DNA from 4 places in the Kosakonia calanthes genome. Region 3 is predicted to be linked to each of the others. Evidence: predicted binding sites of a transcription regulator. Region 3 holds the regulator's gene; each other region holds the start of a gene.
The links. Region 3 encodes Fur, which represses iron uptake genes when iron is present. Its sites were predicted from a motif close to ATAATAATGAGAACNACTATCAA; they were not measured.
Positions count from the first base shown of each region.

Region 1: the regulator Fur is predicted to act here: its motif matches at 2,039-2,061, upstream of feoA (ferrous iron transporter A).
Region 2: the regulator Fur is predicted to act here: its motif matches at 2,199-2,221, upstream of zupT (zinc transporter ZupT).
Region 4: the regulator Fur is predicted to act here: its motif matches at 1,779-1,801, upstream of AAEY27_RS17215 (TonB-dependent receptor domain-containing protein).

Region 1 is NZ_CP151800.1:411,645-416,626, forward strand. It holds gene feoB (Fe(2+) transporter permease subunit FeoB) at 1-1,704, opposite strand, end outside; gene feoA (ferrous iron transporter A) at 1,736-1,963, opposite strand; gene AAEY27_RS01725 (Tex family protein) at 2,406-4,745, opposite strand; gene greB (transcription elongation factor GreB) at 4,844-4,982, opposite strand, start outside.
Region 2 is NZ_CP151800.1:748,113-753,094, forward strand. It holds FMN riboswitch at 102-251, shown strand; gene ribB (3,4-dihydroxy-2-butanone-4-phosphate synthase) at 358-1,011, shown strand; gene zupT (zinc transporter ZupT) at 1,410-2,186, opposite strand; gene ygiD (4,5-DOPA dioxygenase extradiol) at 2,382-3,170, shown strand; gene AAEY27_RS03520 (TRAP transporter substrate-binding protein) at 3,479-4,456, shown strand; gene AAEY27_RS03525 (TRAP transporter small permease) at 4,511-4,982, shown strand, end outside.
Region 3 is NZ_CP151800.1:3,274,852-3,279,833, forward strand. It holds gene ybfF (esterase) at 1-176, shown strand, start outside; gene ybfE (LexA regulated protein) at 308-589, shown strand; gene fldA (flavodoxin FldA) at 753-1,283, shown strand; gene fur (ferric iron uptake transcriptional regulator) at 1,574-2,020, shown strand; gene AAEY27_RS15395 (beta-N-acetylhexosaminidase) at 2,119-4,773, opposite strand; gene chiP (chitoporin ChiP) at 4,829-4,982, opposite strand, start outside.
Region 4 is NZ_CP151800.1:3,655,946-3,660,927, reverse strand. It holds gene zinT (metal-binding protein ZinT) at 72-716, opposite strand; gene AAEY27_RS17225 (general stress protein) at 902-1,075, shown strand; gene AAEY27_RS17220 (hypothetical protein) at 1,321-1,539, opposite strand; gene AAEY27_RS17215 (TonB-dependent receptor domain-containing protein) at 1,920-4,292, shown strand; gene AAEY27_RS17210 (hemin-degrading factor) at 4,362-4,982, shown strand, end outside.

The sequences.
Region 1 (4,982 bases), 1.9 Mb from region 3:
CCAGTGATCGGCATGTACGCCAATCGGCGCTAACAGCGGCGTGAAGACGCGGCTGATTGAGGCCAGCGCGGATTCATTGATGTTGTGCACGGTGCGGCCGTTCAGCGAGAAACTGTTCATCGCGCTGAGGAAAATGCTGACGATGATGATCACTTTACCCGCGCGGATCACAAAGCCTTTCAGGCGCTGCCAGGTTTGCAGCAGCAGGCTTTTCAGATGCGGAACGTGATACACCGGCAGTTCCATCACAAACGGTGACGCTTCGCCGCGCAGCAAGGTGTATTTCAACATCAGACCGGTCAAGATCGCCATCACAATACCTAACACATACAGCGAGAACACCGTGACTGCGCCCTGCTGGCCGAAAAAGGCGGCCGCGAAAACGGCGAAGATCGCCAGTCGCGCGCCGCAGGACATAAACGGCGCCATCATGATAGTGATAAGACGTTCACGCGGCGCATCGAGCGTACGCGCGCCCATCACCGACGGGACATTACAGCCGAAACCGACAATCAGCGGCACAAACGATTTCCCCGGCAGCCCGAGCGATTGCATCAGCCTGTCCATCACAAACGCGGCACGCGCCATATAACCGGAGTCTTCAAGAAACGACATAAACAAGTACATCATGCCCAGTTGCGGCACCAGCGGCAGCACGGTATTCACGCCGCCGCCAAGGCCCTGCGCGAGGAACACCGTCAACCATTCCGGGAAGTGCAGCGTGTAGCCAAGCCATTGAATGCCGTGGATGAATATCGCCACGGAACCGGCATCGAAAATCGGCGAGAACGCGCCGCCAATGTTAATGGCGAACAGGAACATCAAATACATGACGAACAGGAAAATCGGCAGACCCAAAAAACGGTTGATGATAATGCGGTCAACGGCGGCGGTGAACTTGCTTGGCTCTGCGGTAAGCGTGTTGCTGACGGTATCGCAAATCGCGGCAATCGACTGGTAGCGCGCATCGGCAATATGCAGCGCCGGGTCGTCCATTTCGGCTTGCAAACGCGAAAGCACGGCAGCAAGTTGCGGCGCATCAATACCGGCGTTGGCGCGGCTATAAATATCGCCTTCCAGCATTTGCAGCCCCATCCAGCGGCGCTGTTGCCACGAAATATCGTCAGCCATTTGCGCGGCCAGCGCGTCGGCTTCGCGCGAAAGGGGCTGAGCGTAATGCACCAGTTCCACATCATTGTTGGTTTGATGGCGGTCTATCGCCAACTTCAATGCTTCAATTCCGCGCCCGCGTGTGGAAACCAGCGGGATAACCGGGCAACCCAGCCGGGCAGCCAGCGCATCGATATCGATGCGGAGTTTCTGCTTTTCCGCAATGTCGAGCATGTTGAGAGCAATAATGCAGGGAACGCCCAGCTCCAGCAGTTGCAGCGTCAGGTAGAGGTTTCGTTCCAGGTTGGACGCATCCACGACGTTAATCAGCAGATCTGCGTCGCCGCTCAAAATGTAGTGGCAGGCTATTTGTTCGTCGAGCGAGGTTTGCGCAGAAATGGTGGTTAACGAATAGGTACCGGGAAGGTCAACCAGTGTGACCTGGTGGTCGGTCGTTGAAAACAGGCCTTCTTTGCGTTCAACGGTGACGCCGGCCCAGTTGCCCACGCGCTGACGTGCGCCGGTTAATTGATTGAATAATGTGGTCTTGCCGGAATTGGGATTGCCAATTAAGCCAATGGTCATTTTTTTCATTATTGTTAGCACCCTACGTAAAACTTTTTGATTAACGGGAAACCGCTTCTAATTTGAGATAAGCGAGATCCTTTTTCCGTAACACTAAATTAACGCGGCGGGTTTCAATGTGGACAGGATCGCCTAAGGGGGCCACGCGCACGACATTAAAAGAGGAACCGGGCAACATCCCTAATGACAGAAGTTTCTGCCGCCAGGCCGGGCTTATTTCTTGCGAGAAACCGATAATTTTCCACGCGCTATCAGGAGAAAATTGCATAGAACCTACTTTTATGATCTGCGGGCCAATATGGACTGTGCGTCATCAATGAATGGAGAATAATCTACCAAGGCAATGATAATGAGAATAGTTTCTATCATCAATTCAAACAATGCGTTTGCGGCGGTGAAAAATAAGAAATCGATTTTCTTTTGACGTAGCGCAATATTTTCGGGTTTTGCAATTCGTACCTGAAAGACTAATTATTCGCGTACAGATAAGTAAGGATTTTATTTGTGCGCTTAATGTTTAATTAAGGTTCTAATTGTAAGGAATATGAAGGTGATATTAATGAAACAGTTAATTGATTAATATTTTTGAATATTAATCGCCAGACAAAATAGAGAGTTAATAAGAATTTTAGAAAGGGTGTACTGGATCAAATTGATCGATTTCGAATGTTTTTTTAAAAATGCCCTCTCCCGCAAGAGAGGGGTTTTTATTAGCGCTTCTTACCCATTGCCGCTGCCAGCGCATCCATCATCGCGCTGTTACCACTGGGTTGAGACTCACGGCCGCGCGGCGCTTTGGCCGGACGCGCATTGCTGCGGTTGCCATTATCGCGGTTGTTGCTACTTCCCCCGCCACGGCGCGAGTTGCTCTCTCCCGGTTGCTCATCCAGACGCATGGTCAGGGCGATGCGCTTACGCGGCAGATCCACTTCCAGCACTTTCACTTTCACGATATCGCCGGCTTTCACCACCGTATGCGGATCTTCAACGAACTTATCCGCCAGCGAAGAGATGTGCACCAGGCCATCCTGATGCACGCCGATATCAACGAAAGCACCAAAGTTAGTGACGTTGGTGACCGCGCCTTCCAGCACCATGCCCGGCAGCAAATCGCTCAGGGTTTCGATTCCTTCGGCAAAGGTCGCGGTTTTGAACTCTGGACGCGGGTCACGGCCCGGTTTTTCCAGCTCTTTGATGATGTCGGTCACCGTCGGCACACCGAACTGCTCATCGGTAAACTCGGACGCTTTCAGTTTGCGCAGTTCGCTGCTGTTACCCATCAAATCGCGCAAAGACTGTTCCGTTGCCGCCAGAATACGTTCCACCACCGGATAAGTTTCCGGGTGGACGGTAGAGGCATCCAGCGGGTTGTCGCCGTGGTTGATACGCAGGAAGCCAGCGCACTGCTCAAAGGCTTTCGGCCCAAGGCGGCTTACTTTCAGCAATTGCTGGCGGTTCTGGAATTGACCGTTTTCATCGCGCCAGGTGACGATATTTTGCGCCATCATGCGGGTTAACCCCGCTACGCGGGTCAGCAGCGGGACTGACGCGGTATTGAGATCTACGCCGACGGCGTTTACGCAGTCTTCCACTACCGCATCCAGTTTGCGCGCCAGTTGTGTCTGGCTAACGTCGTGCTGATACTGACCGACACCGATGGATTTCGGATCGATTTTCACCAGCTCCGCCAGCGGATCCTGCAAACGGCGCGCGATGGAAACCGCGCCGCGAATCGAAACATCGAGATCCGGGAATTCCAGTGCTGCCAGCTCGGAGGCGGAATAAACCGAGGCGCCCGCTTCGCTGACAATCACTTTTTGCGCGGTGACTTTCGGGAACTGCTTTTGCACATCGAGGAAGAAACGTTCAGTTTCACGTGACGCCGTACCGTTGCCGATGGCGACCAGTTCAACGTTGTGCTTCTCGCACAGCGCCGCCACAGCCACTGCCGCTTTCGCTGCTTGTCCGGTGTGCGGGTAAATGGTGTCGGTTGCGACCAGTTTTCCGGTGGCATCCACCACCGCCACTTTCACGCCGGTACGCAAACCGGGATCGAGGCCCATCGTGGCGCGCAGCCCGGCGGGCGCAGCCATCAGCAGATCGTGCAGGTTGCGGGCAAACACGTTGATCGCTTCGTCTTCGGCGCGTTCACGCACCGTGCCCATCAGCTCGGTTTCCAGATGCATCAACACTTTAATGCGCCAGGTCCAGCTCACTACGCCTTTGCGCCAGCTGTCCGCCGGGGCGTTATTCAGGCGCAGACCAAGATGGTCGATGATAATTTGCTCGCCGTGGCTCTCTTTTGGCGGCTCATCGAATTGCGGATCGGCATTCAACGCCAGTTGCAGCACACCTTCGTTGCGCCCACGGAACATCGCCAGCGCGCGGTGCGAAGGAACCGCCGACAGCGGTTCGTGGTGATCGAAGTAATCGCGGAATTTCGCGCCTTCTTCCTCTTTGCCGCTGACCACCGTCGCCACCAGGTGGGCGTTTTTCCACAAATAATCACGCACTTTTGCCAGCAGGGCGGCGTCTTCTGCGAAGCGTTCCATCAGGATGTAACGCGCGCCGTCGAGGGCGGCTTTGCTGTCGGCGACGCCTTTATCGGCATCGACAAACGTGGCGGCCAACGTGTCTGGATCTTGCGAAGGATCGTTCCACAGCGTGTCCGCCAGTGGCTCCAGCCCGGCTTCAATGGCAATTTGCCCGCGCGTGCGGCGTTTGGGTTTGTAAGGCAGATAGAGATCTTCGAGTTCGGTTTTACTCAGCGTGCCGTTGATCGCTTTCGCCAGCTCATCGCTGAGTTTGCCCTGCTCGCCGATCGATTTCAGAATCGCCTGGCGGCGCTCTTCCAGTTCGCGCAGGTAACCAAGACGGGTTTCGAGCTGACGCAGTTGCGTGTCGTCCAGACCGCCGGTGACCTCTTTACGATAGCGCGCGATAAACGGCACAGTATTCCCTTCATCAAGCAGGCGAACGGCGGATTCCACCTGTTCGGTTCGTGCCTGAAGTTCACCCGCAATAATGCGGCAGAGCGAATCATTCATCATTTCTTTATCATCTTCTGAACAAAAATCAGGGGATAGTTATACGGACTGACACCGCAAAATGCCAGCCGCCGAGGGTGCTCTCGGACTCATCCGGGGGGTTATTTCACATAGTCAATTTCATTGACGTACCAGGTCGCTTCACCGCCGGGCGTTTGCACGACCGCCACATCGCCGGCTTCTTTTTTTAACAGAGCGCGGGCCATTGGCGAGTCTATGGAGATGTAATCTTTGCGCCCG
Region 2 (4,982 bases), 2.3 Mb from region 3:
GGCTCAACTAGTCATTGTAGTGTGATAAACCCGGGTGATAAACCACAATTGTTTAAAGCGAATGCATTGCCGTAGGTTATCAATAGCGCTATAGTTACCCCGCTTATTCTCAGGGCGGGGCGAAATTCCCCACCGGCGGTAAATCAGCGAACGCTGAAAGCCCGCGAGCGCTTCAAATCCACGTTTGAAGGTCAGCAGATCCGGTGTAATTCCGGGGCCGACGGTTAAAGTCCGGATGGGAGAGAGTAACGATTCTGCCGGGCAATAGTGCCCGCTCGCGTTATTTTTTTGCCGCTATGCGACACTCCTAAGACTGCCCTGATTCTGGTAACCATAACTTTATTGAGGTCTTTTACCATGAATCAGACGCTGCTTTCTTCTTTTGGCACGCCTTTCCAACGCGTTGAACACGCGCTTTCCGCTTTGCGTGAAGGTCGCGGTGTGATGGTGCTCGATGACGAGGATCGTGAAAACGAAGGCGACATGATTTTTGCCGCCGAAACCATGACCGTTGAGCAAATGGCGCTGACCATTCGTCACGGTAGTGGGATTGTTTGCCTGTGCCTGACCGACGAACGCCGTCAACAACTCGACCTGCCAATGATGGTCGAGAACAACACCAGCGCTTACGGTACCGGTTTTACCGTGACCATCGAAGCGGCGCATGGCGTGACTACCGGCGTTTCTGCCGCTGACCGCCTGACCACCGTTCGTGCCGCGATTGCCGATAATGCAAAACCGTCCGACCTGAACCGTCCTGGCCACGTTTTCCCGCTGCGCGCGCAGCAGGGCGGCGTGCTGACTCGTGGCGGTCATACTGAAGCGACCATTGATTTAGTGACGCTGGCAGGGTTTAAACCGGCCGGCGTCCTTTGCGAATTAACCAATGACGATGGTTCCATGGCGCGCGCGCCGGAGTGCATCGCGTTTGCTAAGCAGCAGAACATGGCGGTAGTGACAATCGAAGACCTGGTTGCCTATCGCCAGGAACATGAGCGTAAAGCCAGCTAACGTTCACCGTTAACGAAACGAAATCCGATGCCAATGGCGTCGGATTTTTTTTGCCTGTTCCAGGTCAAAGTTTGTTGCGCTTCCTCAGCTCGCGCATTGATATTTCAGGGGGCTACTTATAAAGTGGTAGCCGCTGTGGCGAAGGTTAACCACACCTAACTCATTCAATTTGCGAAGATTTATATTGGAGGCAATGTGTTCATTTCATGGTATTGGCTTCTGGCGATTGTCGTGCTGGTTGCCGGTTATATCCACGTACTCAAACGTCATTGCAAAGCCTGCCGTCACGACCGGGAAGCGATTTATAAGGGTTATCAACGCGTGCTTGAAGAATTAAAAAAGAGACGTAACGTTGGGCAAAGAGATTGAACGCGGCTGCTAGTTCGCAGCCGCTTTTATTAACCGCCAAATCCCATCGCTTGCAAAGCCACCAGACTTAGTCCCATCACCGACATGCCGCACAGCACGCCATAGCTTGGGTTGTTATTCGGATCGATCTCTTTGGCCAGCGGCATTAACTCATCCACCGACAGCGCCACCATAATGCCCGCGACGGTCGCCATAATTGCCGCCATCACCACGGGCGAAACCAGGCTTCCCAGAATCAACCACGCCAGCACGCCGCCGAGGATTTCCGCCAGTCCCGAAATCCCTGCCCAGAACACCGCGCTGCGTTTAGAGCCGGTTGCGGCATACACCGGACCGGCAACGGCAAGTCCTTCAGGAATATTGTGCAATGCCACCGCAAGCGCGATACCGAAGCCGAGTTCCAGATCGTTGCTGGCGGTAACATAGGTGGCGATCCCTTCGGGGAAGTTGTGCAGGCTGATGCCGAGTGTCAGCAGGATCGCGGTGCGGCGGATGCCGCGCGGGAAGGTGCGCTGCGTGCCTTGCATCAAATCTTGCGCGTGTGCATGAGGCAACATGCGATCCAGCGCGAAGTAGCCCAACAATCCCACCACAAACATGCCGTAACCCAACATCGGCGACATATTCTCTGTCGCCAACGCGGCGGGCAACATTTCCATTAATGAAATAAGCAGCATGATCCCGGCGGCAAAACCGAGCGAAAACGCCAGTACACGGTTCGAGGGTTTCTGGCCGATCACGCCCAGGATTGCGCCGATAAAGGTCGCGGCACCTGCCAATATGGTCAGAGTCAAAGGTACTGACATCCATTACTCCTTTTGATAATGATTCTCATTAATGTAAGTTTTCATCACCTGAAAAGCGAGGCGGGCGCATGACTTTTACGTATTCCTTACATTCAAAATAACTGATGATCTTCATCATGCTTATCTGAGTTCTTCGCCCCGTGAAAAAGCGTACCCTAACTTTATCAAATTGACACACTCAGTAAGGATATCCTTATGTCCGTACCTCGCATGCCCGCCCTGTTTCTGGGCCACGGAAGCCCAATGAATGTTCTGGAAGACAACGTCTATACCCGCGCCTGGCGCGAGTTGGGCGAAACATTGCCACGCCCGAAAGCGATTGTGGTGGTTTCCGCGCACTGGTTTACCCGTGGTACTGGTGTCACGGCGATGGAAGCACCGCAGACGATCCATGATTTCGGCGGTTTCCCGCAGGCGTTGTACGACACGCATTATCCTGCTCCGGGTTCGCCAGAACTGGCGCAGCAGCTCGTTGAACTGCTGGCACCGATTCCGGTAACGCTCGACAAAGAAGCCTGGGGTTTTGACCACGGTTCGTGGGGCGTGCTGATCAAGATGTACCCGAATGCCGATATTCCGATGGTGCAACTCAGTATCGACAGCACCAAACCGGCGGCCTGGCATGTTGAAATGGGACGCAAACTGGCGAAACTGCGTGATAAAGGCGTGATGTTAGTTGCCAGCGGCAACGTGGTGCACAACTTGCGCACCGCGCGCTGGCATGGTGAAAACACGCCATACCCGTGGGCAACCTCGTTCAATGAGTTTGTGAAGGAGAATCTGACATGGCGTGGGCCGGTTGAGCAGCATCCGCTGGTCAACTATCTCGACCACGAAGGTGGCTCACTCTCTAACCCGACGCCGGATCACTTCCTGCCGCTGCTGTATATGCTTGGCGCGTGGGACGGCAAAGAACCTGTGTCGATCCCGGTGGACGGCATCGAGATGGGATCGTTGAGTATGCTTTCGGTACAGGTGGGTTAAAGGGATGGCGCGCAATGCGCCATCGTTTTCCTGAAAAGAGAAAAATTCGAGAGAGATCCCAAAAAATCACGCCTGAAATACGGTTTTTTTGAAAATAAAAAGAGCTTCGCTGCAAAAATGAAACGCCGTGCTGAATTTAACCGCTTTTTGTGAACACCATCGTCGCAATAACCCTTCCGAGTGACTACTCTTCTGAGTGTCTAATTCGTACACATACTCATAAAAACTATCCGAAGTTATGCCACGAACGTTCTGTTCGCGGTTGGTCTTATTTTTCTAAAAATTAAACCCTCTGGAGACCCGGAAATATGAACTCAGCAAAAACCTTACTGAAAGTCTGTATTAGTTCCGCTCTGCTGTTTATTTCCCACGCCACTCTCGCCCAAACCTTTCGCGCCGCTGATGTTCACCCCGCTGACTACCCAAATGTCGTGGCGGTAAAACATATGGGCGAAAAGTTAAGTAAGGCAACAGACGGACGCCTGGATATTAAGACCTTTCCCGGCGGCGTATTAGGTGATGAGAAGCAAGTTATTGAGCAGGCGCAAATTGGTGCCATCGATATTATCCGCGTCTCAATGACGCCCGTGGCAGCGATATTGCCGGAAATTAACGTCTTTACGCTGCCCTATATATTTCGCGATGAAGACCATATGCACAAAGTGCTCGATGGCATGATTGGCCAGGAGATTGGCAATCGGCTGTCGGAAAGTAGCAAATCACGGCTGATTTTCCTCGGCTGGATGGATGCCGGCACGCGTAACCTGATCACCAAAGCGCCGGTAACAAAAGCTGAAGATCTAAAAGGCATGAAGATCCGCGTGCAGGGCAGCCCGATTGCGCTGGATACCTTAAAAGCCATGGGTGCTAACTCGGTGGCGATGGGCGTCAGCGAAGTGTTTAGCGGCATGCAAACCGGGGTGATCGATGGCACCGAAAATAACCCACCGACATTTGTGGCGCATAACTATTTGCCGGTAGTGAAGAATTACACCTGGAGTAAACACTTCATTATTCCCGAGCTGTTTTTATTCTCGAAAGCGAAATGGGACAAGCTGAAAAAAGAGGATCAGGCATTGATCCTGAAACTGGCGAAAGAGGCGCAGGTCGAGCAGCGTGAATTGTGGAAAAGCTATAACGAAAAATCCCTCGAAGCGATGAAAGCGGGCGGTGTGCAATTCCATGAAATGGACACCACGGCGTTTTATGAGGCAACACAATCGGTGCGCGATAAATACGGTAAAGATCATCAGGACTTGATTACGCGTATTCAGGAAGTGCAATAACTACTGCCGGGCAGGTCTTCCTGCCCGATTGCAACCTTCACCGGGAAAACTGCTATGGCGGAACGCTATTCGTCGTTGATGGATATTCTGTATCGAATATCGATGTGGATTTCAGGCCTGGCGCTGTTAATTATGGTGGCGATTATTCCGGTGGGCATTTTCGCCCGCTATGTCATGAACAGCGCATTATCCTGGCCGGAACCGGTCGCCATTATTTGTATGGTGACGTTCACCTTTATTGGCGCTGCCGTAAGCTACCGCGCCGGTTCCCATATCGCGGTCAGTATGGTGACGGATCGGTTAAGTGAACCGCTGCGTAAAATCTGCTTTGTGGTGGCCGATCTCATGCTGATGGCAATCAGCCTGTTTATTCTTTGGTATAGCGGTGTTTTGTGCGCCGAACTGTGGGAGCAGCCGGTCGCGGAATTCCCGCTGTTTACCGCCGGAGAAAGCTATTTACCGCTGCCGATCGGTTCAGCCATCACCCTTTTGTTCATTGTCGAAAAAATGCTTTTTGGCGCGCAAT
Region 3 (4,982 bases):
TCGTTCGCGGCGGCAACTCGCCGTATGTCACCGAAGCGTACCGCGATGCGCTGCTGGCGCAATTCCCGCAGGCGCGGGCGCACGTGATTGCCGGTGCCGGGCACTGGGTGCATGCGGAAAAACCGGAGGCGGTGATGCGGGCGATTCGCCGGTATCTCACTGAAAAGGCAAACTGATTAAAAAGGCGGCGACCGGTCGTTTCATCGCGTCCGGTCGTTGGCGCACTCGTTATGCTGATGTATGATGGCGCGCTATTCAGCCCGGGCAGCAGCCCGATTGCTTGTTTCTCCCGTAGTATGCTTAGACCATGGCTAAAGAACAAACGGACCGTACGACACTAGATCTGTTCGCGAATGAGCGTCGCCCGGGACGACCGAAGACAAACCCGCTCGCGCGCGATGAACAGTTGCGCATCAACAAACGCAATCAGCTAAAACGCGATAAGGTTCGTGGGCTTAAACGCGTCGAACTCAAACTGAACGTGGACGCTGTGGACGCCTTAAACGAGCTGGCAGACGCGCGCGAGATGAGCCGCAGCGAGCTTATCGAAGAGATGCTTTTGGCACAGTTGAAAGCATTGCGCGGATAGCGAATCCTCCGAATCATCGTTTTATCAACACTTTCATGTGGCATACAGTGCAGTCCGTGGCGATAGCAGTTTCCGCGTGCTTCTCTGTTCTGCTATGATTGCCCTTATCTGTGGGCTTAGCGCCCCCCCTATACTCATTAAGATTCAAGAGGTTATTTTACTCATGGCAATTACAGGCATTTTCTTCGGCAGCGACACAGGCAACACCGAAAATATCGCGAAAATGATTCAGAGTCAGCTCGGTAAAGACGTTGCCGATGTCCATGACATTGCCAAGAGCAGCAAAGAAGATATCGAAGGGTATGACATTCTGTTGCTCGGCATTCCGACCTGGTATTACGGCGAAGCGCAATGTGATTGGGATGACTTCTTCCCGACGCTGGAAGAGATTGATTTCAATGGTAAATTAGTTGCGCTGTTCGGCTGTGGCGACCAGGAAGATTATGCAGAATATTTCTGTGATGCGCTGGGCACTATTCGCGACATTATTGAACCGCGCGGCGCGACCATTGTGGGCCACTGGCCTACCGCGGGTTACCACTTCGAAGCGTCGAAAGGCCTGGCGGATGATGACCACTTTGTAGGTCTGGCGATTGACGAAGATCGTCAACCGGAACTGACCGCAGAACGCGTTCAGAAATGGGTGAAGCAGGTTTCAGAAGAACTGCACCTGAACGACATCCTTAATGCCTGATATCTTCGGCGCAATCTGTGGGTTGCGCCGTATCAATAGATAAAAGCAATGGAAATAATTGCTACAATTTTTTAACTTTTTTCTCCATCGCTGTACAATGAGCCCTGCTAAACTCGGTGCGGCTGACCAGGAGTTTGTCGGCGACACCACGTTTTATAAGCTTACTTTACTTGAGGGCTTGCAGTTTTCATTTATACATGGCAGTTCTATAATGATACGCATTATCCCAGGTGCATTCCTTATTACTTCCGCGAAGGAAGTGAATCGTATAGCAACAGGACAGATTCCGCATGACTGACAACAATACCGCATTAAAGAAGGCCGGCCTGAAAGTCACGCTTCCTCGGTTAAAAATCCTGGAAGTGCTTCAGGAGCCGGATAACCATCATGTCAGTGCGGAAGATCTATATAAACGTCTGATCGACATGGGCGAAGAGATTGGGCTGGCAACGGTTTATCGTGTTCTGAACCAGTTTGATGACGCCGGGATTGTGACCCGTCATAACTTTGAAGGCGGCAAGTCCGTTTTTGAACTGACTCAGCAGCATCACCACGATCACCTTATTTGCCTCGATTGCGGAAAAGTCATTGAATTCAGTGATGATTCCATCGAAGCACGTCAACGCGAAATTGCCACCAAACACGGCATTCGCCTGACTAACCACAGTCTGTACCTGTATGGCCATTGTGCCGAAGGTGACTGTCGCGAAGATGAACACGCGCACGACGCAAAATAATCTTTTTTGATAGGCAAAAGCCAACCGTCAGGTTGGCTTTTTTTTGTCTGCAAATAAAAAGCCCGGCACATTTGAATCGCCGGGCATGAGCAGAAAAATTACGCTTTTACGCCATCGACATGGCTGAAGCGCTTGCCGTCCGGGCTGGCGGTACGAACCTGCACTTCCCCGCTCACCTGCGGACGTGCTTTATCGTCGTAGCGCTGCCAGGTTTTCCCGTTGTCAGTTGAATACTCAACCACCATTCCCGGGAAGCTGGTGTTCACTTCAAGCCTTCCGCTGGCAATGCGCGCGCCCGGTACTGGTAAACGATAATGAATGCCCGCTTTATCCAGTTTCGCCAGTTCGCGGTGACCTAACAGGTTTGCAAAACGCTGCCAGTCGCTGTCGAGCGCTTTCACATCCACCCGATGTGTTTCGCCGCCTTTGTATTCACGACCCGCTTGATATTGCTGTTCCCAGCTTGCGCGATGCCATGCACGTTCGGCGACAGAAACCAGACGCGGATAGATCATGTACTCCATCTGAGAGTCGGTGCGTACGACTTCGCTCCATAACTGCGAGGAAAGACCATAAGCGCCCGGCCACGGTTTATCGGATTTCGCACTAAACACGTTGCCATCACGATCAACAGAGGTTTCTGCGTTCTGCGGCATGTTGTCCGGCGCGAAACTAAAGATTTTACGCTCATCGCTAAAGCGCGTGCCCCAGTAATAGCCGCTTTCCGCCGGGTGAACTTCGTTCGGGAAGTCGAGATAAACGTAGTCCGGGTTGGAGACCACCACGCGGAACCCTTTGTTCGCCCAGTCATTGACCGAATCGAAACCGCCCCAGTAAAGGGCATCCCAGAAGTTCACGTTGATATGATCGGTGGCAAATATTGACGCGTCTTTGGCATCTTTCAAGCCGTCCTGCCACGCTTGCATCACGTCAATGCCGTGGGCTTTCACCAGCTTGCTGACCTCAACGCCAAAATAGCTGGAAAGATGCTCAACATCAGTCACCTTCCCTTCTTTGATCATCACCTGGCAGGCCTGGGATTTCGCCCACGGCTTATCCTGATTGCTCTGATCGATGATGCCTTTGCCCGCTTCCGGTTTTTTCTGATCGGTGTAGCCGGTGCCCAGATAGATGTTTTTCGCTTCATCACCACCAAAATGCCATGTTTTCAGCGGTAAACCGGCTTCTTTATGCATCTGCTGAATTTCGCCAATCACTTTATCAACAAAGTTGCGTGACGAATCGAGGCACGGGTTCAGATAGCCGGTACGGTCATAGAACTGTACACCAGCGGTGTTGGAGGTATCGGTCGGATCAAGCAGGCGGTATTGATTCGCCTCTTTCTCTTTGCCCTCTTTCACCAGGCGGTCGTAACGCGCTTCCATCGACATCACCGCGGCACGCGCATGCGCAGGCATATCGATTTCCGGGATCACTTCAATCTGTCGCGCTTTGGCATATTTCAGGATCTCAATGTAATCAGCCCGGCTGAAGAAGCCGCTGCCATTGTTATTGCTATCTGGCCCGGATCCCAATTGTGGCAACAGGCAGGTTTTCTCACTCAGGTCGTGGCAGCGTTTACTGCCGATGTCGGTCAGTTCCGGCAGGCCTGGGATTTCGATACGCCAGCCTTCGTCATCCGTAAGATGGAAGTGGAATTTGTTCAGCTTGTACGCCGCCATTTGATCCAGCAGGCGCAACACTGAGGCTTTAGTGTGGAAGTTACGTCCGACATCAAGATGAATGCCGCGATACTCGAAACGCGGCGCATCTTTCGCCTCCAGCGCGGCGATCGTCATCGGCCCTTCGGTTGGGATTAGAGACAGGATCGATTGCAGGCCGTAGAACACGCCCGCCTGATCGTAACCCGTGATAACTGCCTCCTTGTTACCGATACGCAATTGGTACGCGCCTTCTACCGCCTCATCACCCGTAAAGGCGTTGCTGGAAATCTCGGTGTGCAGCGGGTAATTACCCTCTTTCACACCGAGCAGTGCGAAGCGCGCTTTGATGGCGTTTTGGGCATCGCCGTTCAACGCGGAGAGATCCAGTTTCACGCCCTTACTCAGGTCAACGTCCTGACCGTGGACTTTTACCTCCAGCGGCGTCGGCACGATTTGCCCGCGCAGCGAGTTTACGTTCAGCGTTTTCACATCGCTATTTTTCTCGAAGCGCGCTTCGGCGGTCATCAGGATGTTTTTATCATCCGGGGTACGCTTCCACTGGTCGCCGAGTGGTGTGACAAACTGGGATAAATCTTCGGTATCGGTATTGGCAATGACTTTCGGCGTCGCTTTGTCGGCGGTGACGTACCAGCGCGGCAGCACATCAGTAATAAACAGTTGCCAGTACTCATTCACAATCGGGATTTCAACGGACTGTTTCGTCGGAAAACCGGTAAATTTGTCCGTTGGCTCCAGTTTGTGCAGATCGCCCATGATGTGCGTGACTTTAAACTGATCATTCGCCACTTCAAGAATCGGGCGGATGCTGTGGAAATAGATCGCCCAGTCTTTATCGGTCACCGCCTCGCCATTGTTGGTCAGCTTCACCACTGCTTTGTTACAGGATGCCCAATCGGCGCCGAGTTTTGCGCAATCCACACCGTTTTGCGCGGCGAAATTATCTTTCACTGAATAGTTAAGATGAAACTGGCTGATGGCATCAACGGTGCTTTGGTTCGCCAGCGCAGCGGTGCTGCCGAGCATGGCCATCACCGCACTGGCCAACATGCTGAGTCGTACTGTTTTCATGACAGAGTTCCTGAAAGTTGCCGGGAACTCCCGGCAACACACTGATTAAATAGGATTAGAAGAGAGTAAACGGTGCGATAACCATAAATTTCACGTCGCGCTCATCCTGGAAGATGTTGCCGTAGCCACCGCCGTAGCTCGGGATGTCGGAATGGTTGTCGTACTGAGTGAAGTGCAGTTTGAACATCGTGCCTTTCGCGCGACCATCC
Region 4 (4,982 bases), 380 kb from region 3:
AAGATATAACCACAGGTGGGGCGGGAGAAGGGGAGTGAGCGGCATTGTTTGCCGCCCTTTTTCATCAAAAATCAGTGGTGCAGCATCTCTTCGATGATCTGGTCTTTCGTCATGTTGTACGGATAGTAAGTCGGCCAGTTATCCATCTCTTTCAGCAGCGCTTCCTGGGATTCGTTGCCCATAAAAATATGGAAATGCTGCGACTGGCGCGGGGCAATAATATGGTCGCTGAACTGCACAAATTTCGGTGCGTTGGATTGCGGGTCTTTACATTCAAACAGATAGCGCACGCCTTTTTTGCCGGAGGTATACGTCAGGATTTTATAACCGGCGTAATCATAGTGGCAGCTGTTGACGGCTTTCCCGACGTGGAATTCCATCACGTTGTTTTCAATGCCGATCATCTCGACATCCGTGGCATAGCCTTTTTTGTAATAGTCCCGCCAGGCTTCCACCGTTTTATCGCCTTGCCTGGCCTTTTTCTCCAGTACCGGATCCAAATCGCCGTTCAACAAATACGGGTTCAGCGACTGCCAGATGCCGTCCCAGTCGGACAACGCCCGATCTTTCACGTCTTTATCATCAATGAGGCCTTCACTCGCTTTGCGTTCCACTTCCGTCAACGGTTTGCCGTGGTGATGATCGTGAGCAAAACTCTGCGTGCCGCTCAACAGCACGCTCATTCCCAGAACAAAAGCCGATTTCTTCATGATCATAGTGTGCTCCCTGGTTATCATTTGTTACGAAATGAAATGTTATAATATAACAAAATGAATTGCTACAGGTTTGCGGCTGCGCTTTGACTAATTCCCATAAACAACCAGGCTTAAGGTTCGAAGGCGATCGATATGACGCGACTGCCATATTGATCATTTTTTTAAACGAGAAGTGGAGGAATAACATGGCCGAGCACAGAGGCGGTTCCGGTAATTTCGCTGAAGATCGTGAGAAAGCCTCAGACGCAGGGCGCAAAGGTGGTCAGCACAGCGGTGGGAATTTTAAAAATGACCCGTCACGTGCATCCGAAGCCGGTAAGAAGGGCGGTAAAAGTAGCCATGGTAGCGGTCAGAAATAGCGACCCTGCGGTTATTTTTTAATTAACATTGCCTTCTTTAGGTTTCTGAACGACAGCGAGCCGGAAACGGCTCGTTTAATTTTGACTAAGTCGAGTAAATATCTGAGCAGGGCATTATCTGTCCGTTATCCCCGTTATTTTGTTTCATCCTCGCAATGACCCCGCAAAAAATCCCCTCAGGAACAGGAAATCCGATCTGTACCTGAGGGTATGCAAGTGCATCTTCGTTACTCACAATGAGTTTGTTACTTATCCACAATATGAATACCAGAATAGGCTGACGAAACCGGCATTTGTAATGAAATTTTACGATCTTTATGAATGAAAATTTTCATCGATAACGCGTTGAAGTTACTCAGTTTTTGACTATATTTCAGGCGAATTTTTATTTTATAAACCCCTGGTTGTTCATATTTGTAACCGCTCTGGCTGGGCGTTTTTTTTCTCCTGCCGCCTGGTTTCATTGATCGCACTTATCCTATATTTATTAAACATACGTCCACAAAAGGAGGTTTTGTGCTGAATAGTGAAAAAGACGATCCACGCGATGCGCCGGAATCTGGCGACAAAAGACCGCAACCGGTCAAGAAGTAACCTCCAGGGTCGCTACGGCGGCCTTTTTTATGGCTTACTTTTGCACCGCATCGTCAGTCAACGCGCCAATTTTTGCGCGTGATGTGATTTATTCATGTAACCATTGCATTTGATAATAGTTATCATTACTATCCGAATCGATAATATGAGAAGGGATTTGCAGCACTTAATACTGTCTTAGCAAAATTCCACGGATTTTCTGGAAGCGTTACGTGAGCCTGATACTAATAAATTCTAAGGCTTGCAAAATATGTCTACATCGCAACTTTCCCGGTTTTGCTTCAGGAAGAGCATGCTGGCGACTTCACTGCTCGCGGCGCTGTACCAAACATCGGCATTCGCGGCTGACTCAGGGACTCATCCAACCGCGTCCAACGACGCACAGCAAGATATGGCAGAAGAGATGTTGGTTACCGCGCCCGCGCCGGTTTTAAAAGCGGGCAGCAGCCATTCGCTCAGTGCGCAGGATCTGCAAAACAAAGGGGCGAATGATTTTGGCTCCATCATGCGTTATGAACCGCTTATCAGCGCCACTGGCGCGAGCGGCGGTTCCGGCAACGGGAAAAGCGGTTTCGACAGGGGCGGTTACACCGGCTACAACATTCGTGGACTGGAAAGCAACCGCGTAGGCATTGATGTCGACGGTATTCCCCAGCCGGACGCCACCGGGCGCAGCTATGCCAGCCGCGCTGGGCTCAACACGTTTGGCATTGGTCGCGATTATATCGACCCGTATATGTACGGCAGTGTGGAAATCCAATCCGGCGCGACCCCCACCGACCAGGCCAACGCCTCGATTGGCGGGAATGTTTCATTCCAGCCGAAATCCGCCGACGACTACCTGCGTCAGGGCAAAGAGACCTATTTTGGCTACCAGAGCGATTACGATTCCAGCGATCGCAGCTGGCACAACGGTGTAACAGGCGCCGCGGGGGATGAAACCCTGCGCGGCATCTTCGTTTACAGCCGCCGCGATGGTCAGCAAACCCGCAACAACAGTGGCACGATCGGCGCTTATCCCGCCAACTGGCACTCAGACGCGCTGCTCGCTTCCGGCATCTGGCAGCCCAATGATGCGCACAAACTGACCGGTACGGTGGATTTTTACCACAAGGCCAACCACACCCATTACGACGCCTGGAACAGCGCGGGCAGCGCCATCATCGGTAAAGCTGAACAAACCAGCCAGACCCGGCGCTGGGGCGCCAGCCTGAAAGATGAGTGGACGCCAATGAACGACTGGCTGGACAGCGCCTCCACCAAAATCTACTACCAGCACACGGAAGCGCACGACCGCACGTATATGCCGGACAGCACCACGCTCGCCATGGAAACGGTCTACTCCAATTACGACACTGATACCTGGGGCATCCAGAATACGCTGGCGAAAACCTTGGGCCGCCACGATTTAAGTGCCGGTTTCAACGCCAGCACCAGTAAAACCCAACGTCCGTTTGAGCAGTCGCCGGTACCGAGCATTTTTAGCGAGATCATGCAGCCGGAAGCCGACAGCCGTGGCTATACGCTGGGTGCATTCGCGCAAGATCAAATTAATTTTGACGCCGATGGTCACCTTTTCGCCATCATTCCCGGCGTGCGCGTCATTCATCAATCAATGAAGCCAGATAATCTCTCCAGCCTGACCACCAACAGCAGCGTGCTGGACGAAGCCGATGTTGCCACGCTGTACAGCAAAAACGCCGATACCCAGTGGCTGCCGTCGTTGACCTTGCAGTATGACCTCACGCCGAGTTTGATGACCTACCTGCAATATAAACGCGGCGCGCAGTTCCCAAACGCCAGCCAGCTGTACGGCTCCTGGAACCTCGGTTCAAGCTATGCGGGCAGCGCGCAATATGCGCTGATCGGCAATAGCGAGCTGAAAACGGAGACCAGCGATAACCTCGAATGGGGCATGAAAGGCGACGTCGCCGAAGGCGTCACCTTACGCACCGCGCTGTTTTATAACAGCTATAAAAACTTTATCGCTTACACCCGTTATCGCCGGGCGGATAACCCGGACAAGTTCGTCAACGTGCCGTCCAACATCTACACCAGTTACCAGGCGGAAAACCGCGATAAAGCCTTTATTTACGGCGGTGAAATCAGCGCCAAATTCAATTTTGGTACGTGGTTCGAACAGGTTGATGGCCTGAGCGCCACGCTGGCCTATGGCTATACCGAAGGGAAATCCAAATCCCGTTATATGGGCGACAAATACATCGATCTCGATAGCGTCGCGCCGATGAAAGCCATTGTCGGTGTGGCCTGGGACGATCCGGCGAAACGCTACGGTACGGCGTTGACTGCCACTTTTGTGAAAGGCAAACGCGCCACCGCGACCAGCCGCGAATCCTACCTCAACAGCGGTTCGGCGATCGCCAATTCCAGCACCGAATATATGCGCGTGCCGGGTTACGGCCTGCTGGACTGGACGGCTTACTGGCGGGTGGCGAAACACGTGAGAATCAACGGCGGTGTGTACAACATCACCGACAGGAAATATTGGGATTACCTGAACAGCCGAACTCAGGAAGAGTCCACTAATCAGGATGCGTACGAAAAAGCGCTGGCGGTGATGCCGGGGCGCAGTTGGCAATTGGGCGTCAATGTCGATTTCTGACGGCGATACTCATTACTTAACCCCCCGGTGACACCACCGGGGATAGTTAACTTCATAGAGGATGTGAATATGTCTAAATCTTCCCAAGATTTTGCCGCTATCTGGCAGCAGTATCAGACAATTAAAGCAAGGGATCCTGCTAAATACGCCCGCGATATTGCCCGCAACATGGCAATCAGCGAGGCGGAGCTAACCCAATCCCGCATCGGGCACGATGCCGTGCGCCTGGAAGGGGTCATGCGCGAAATCCTTTCCGCGCTGGAACTGGTTGGTGAAACCCGCTGCATCTGCCGCAATGAATTTGCCGTGCATGAGCAGACCGGCAGTTTCACTAATTTGCATCTCAGCGAGCATACCGGGCTGGTGCTCAACCCGCGCGCGCTCGATCTGCGCCTTTTTATGAACCAGTGGGCCAGCGTGTTTCACCTGCGCGAACAGACCCCGAATGGCGATCGCCGCAGCATTCAATTTTTTGATCACCATGGCGAGGCGCTGCTGAAGGTCTACGCCATCACGCAGACGGATAGCGAATGCTGGGAGGAGGTGGTCGCGCGTTTCACCGCCCAACGCGATTTACCCATCAATGCCGCCGCCGTGGAAGAGAAACAGTACGCGGAAAAACCGGATGCGACCGCGCTGGAAAATGCATGGCGGGCAATGACCGATGTGCATCAATTCTTCGGCCTGTTG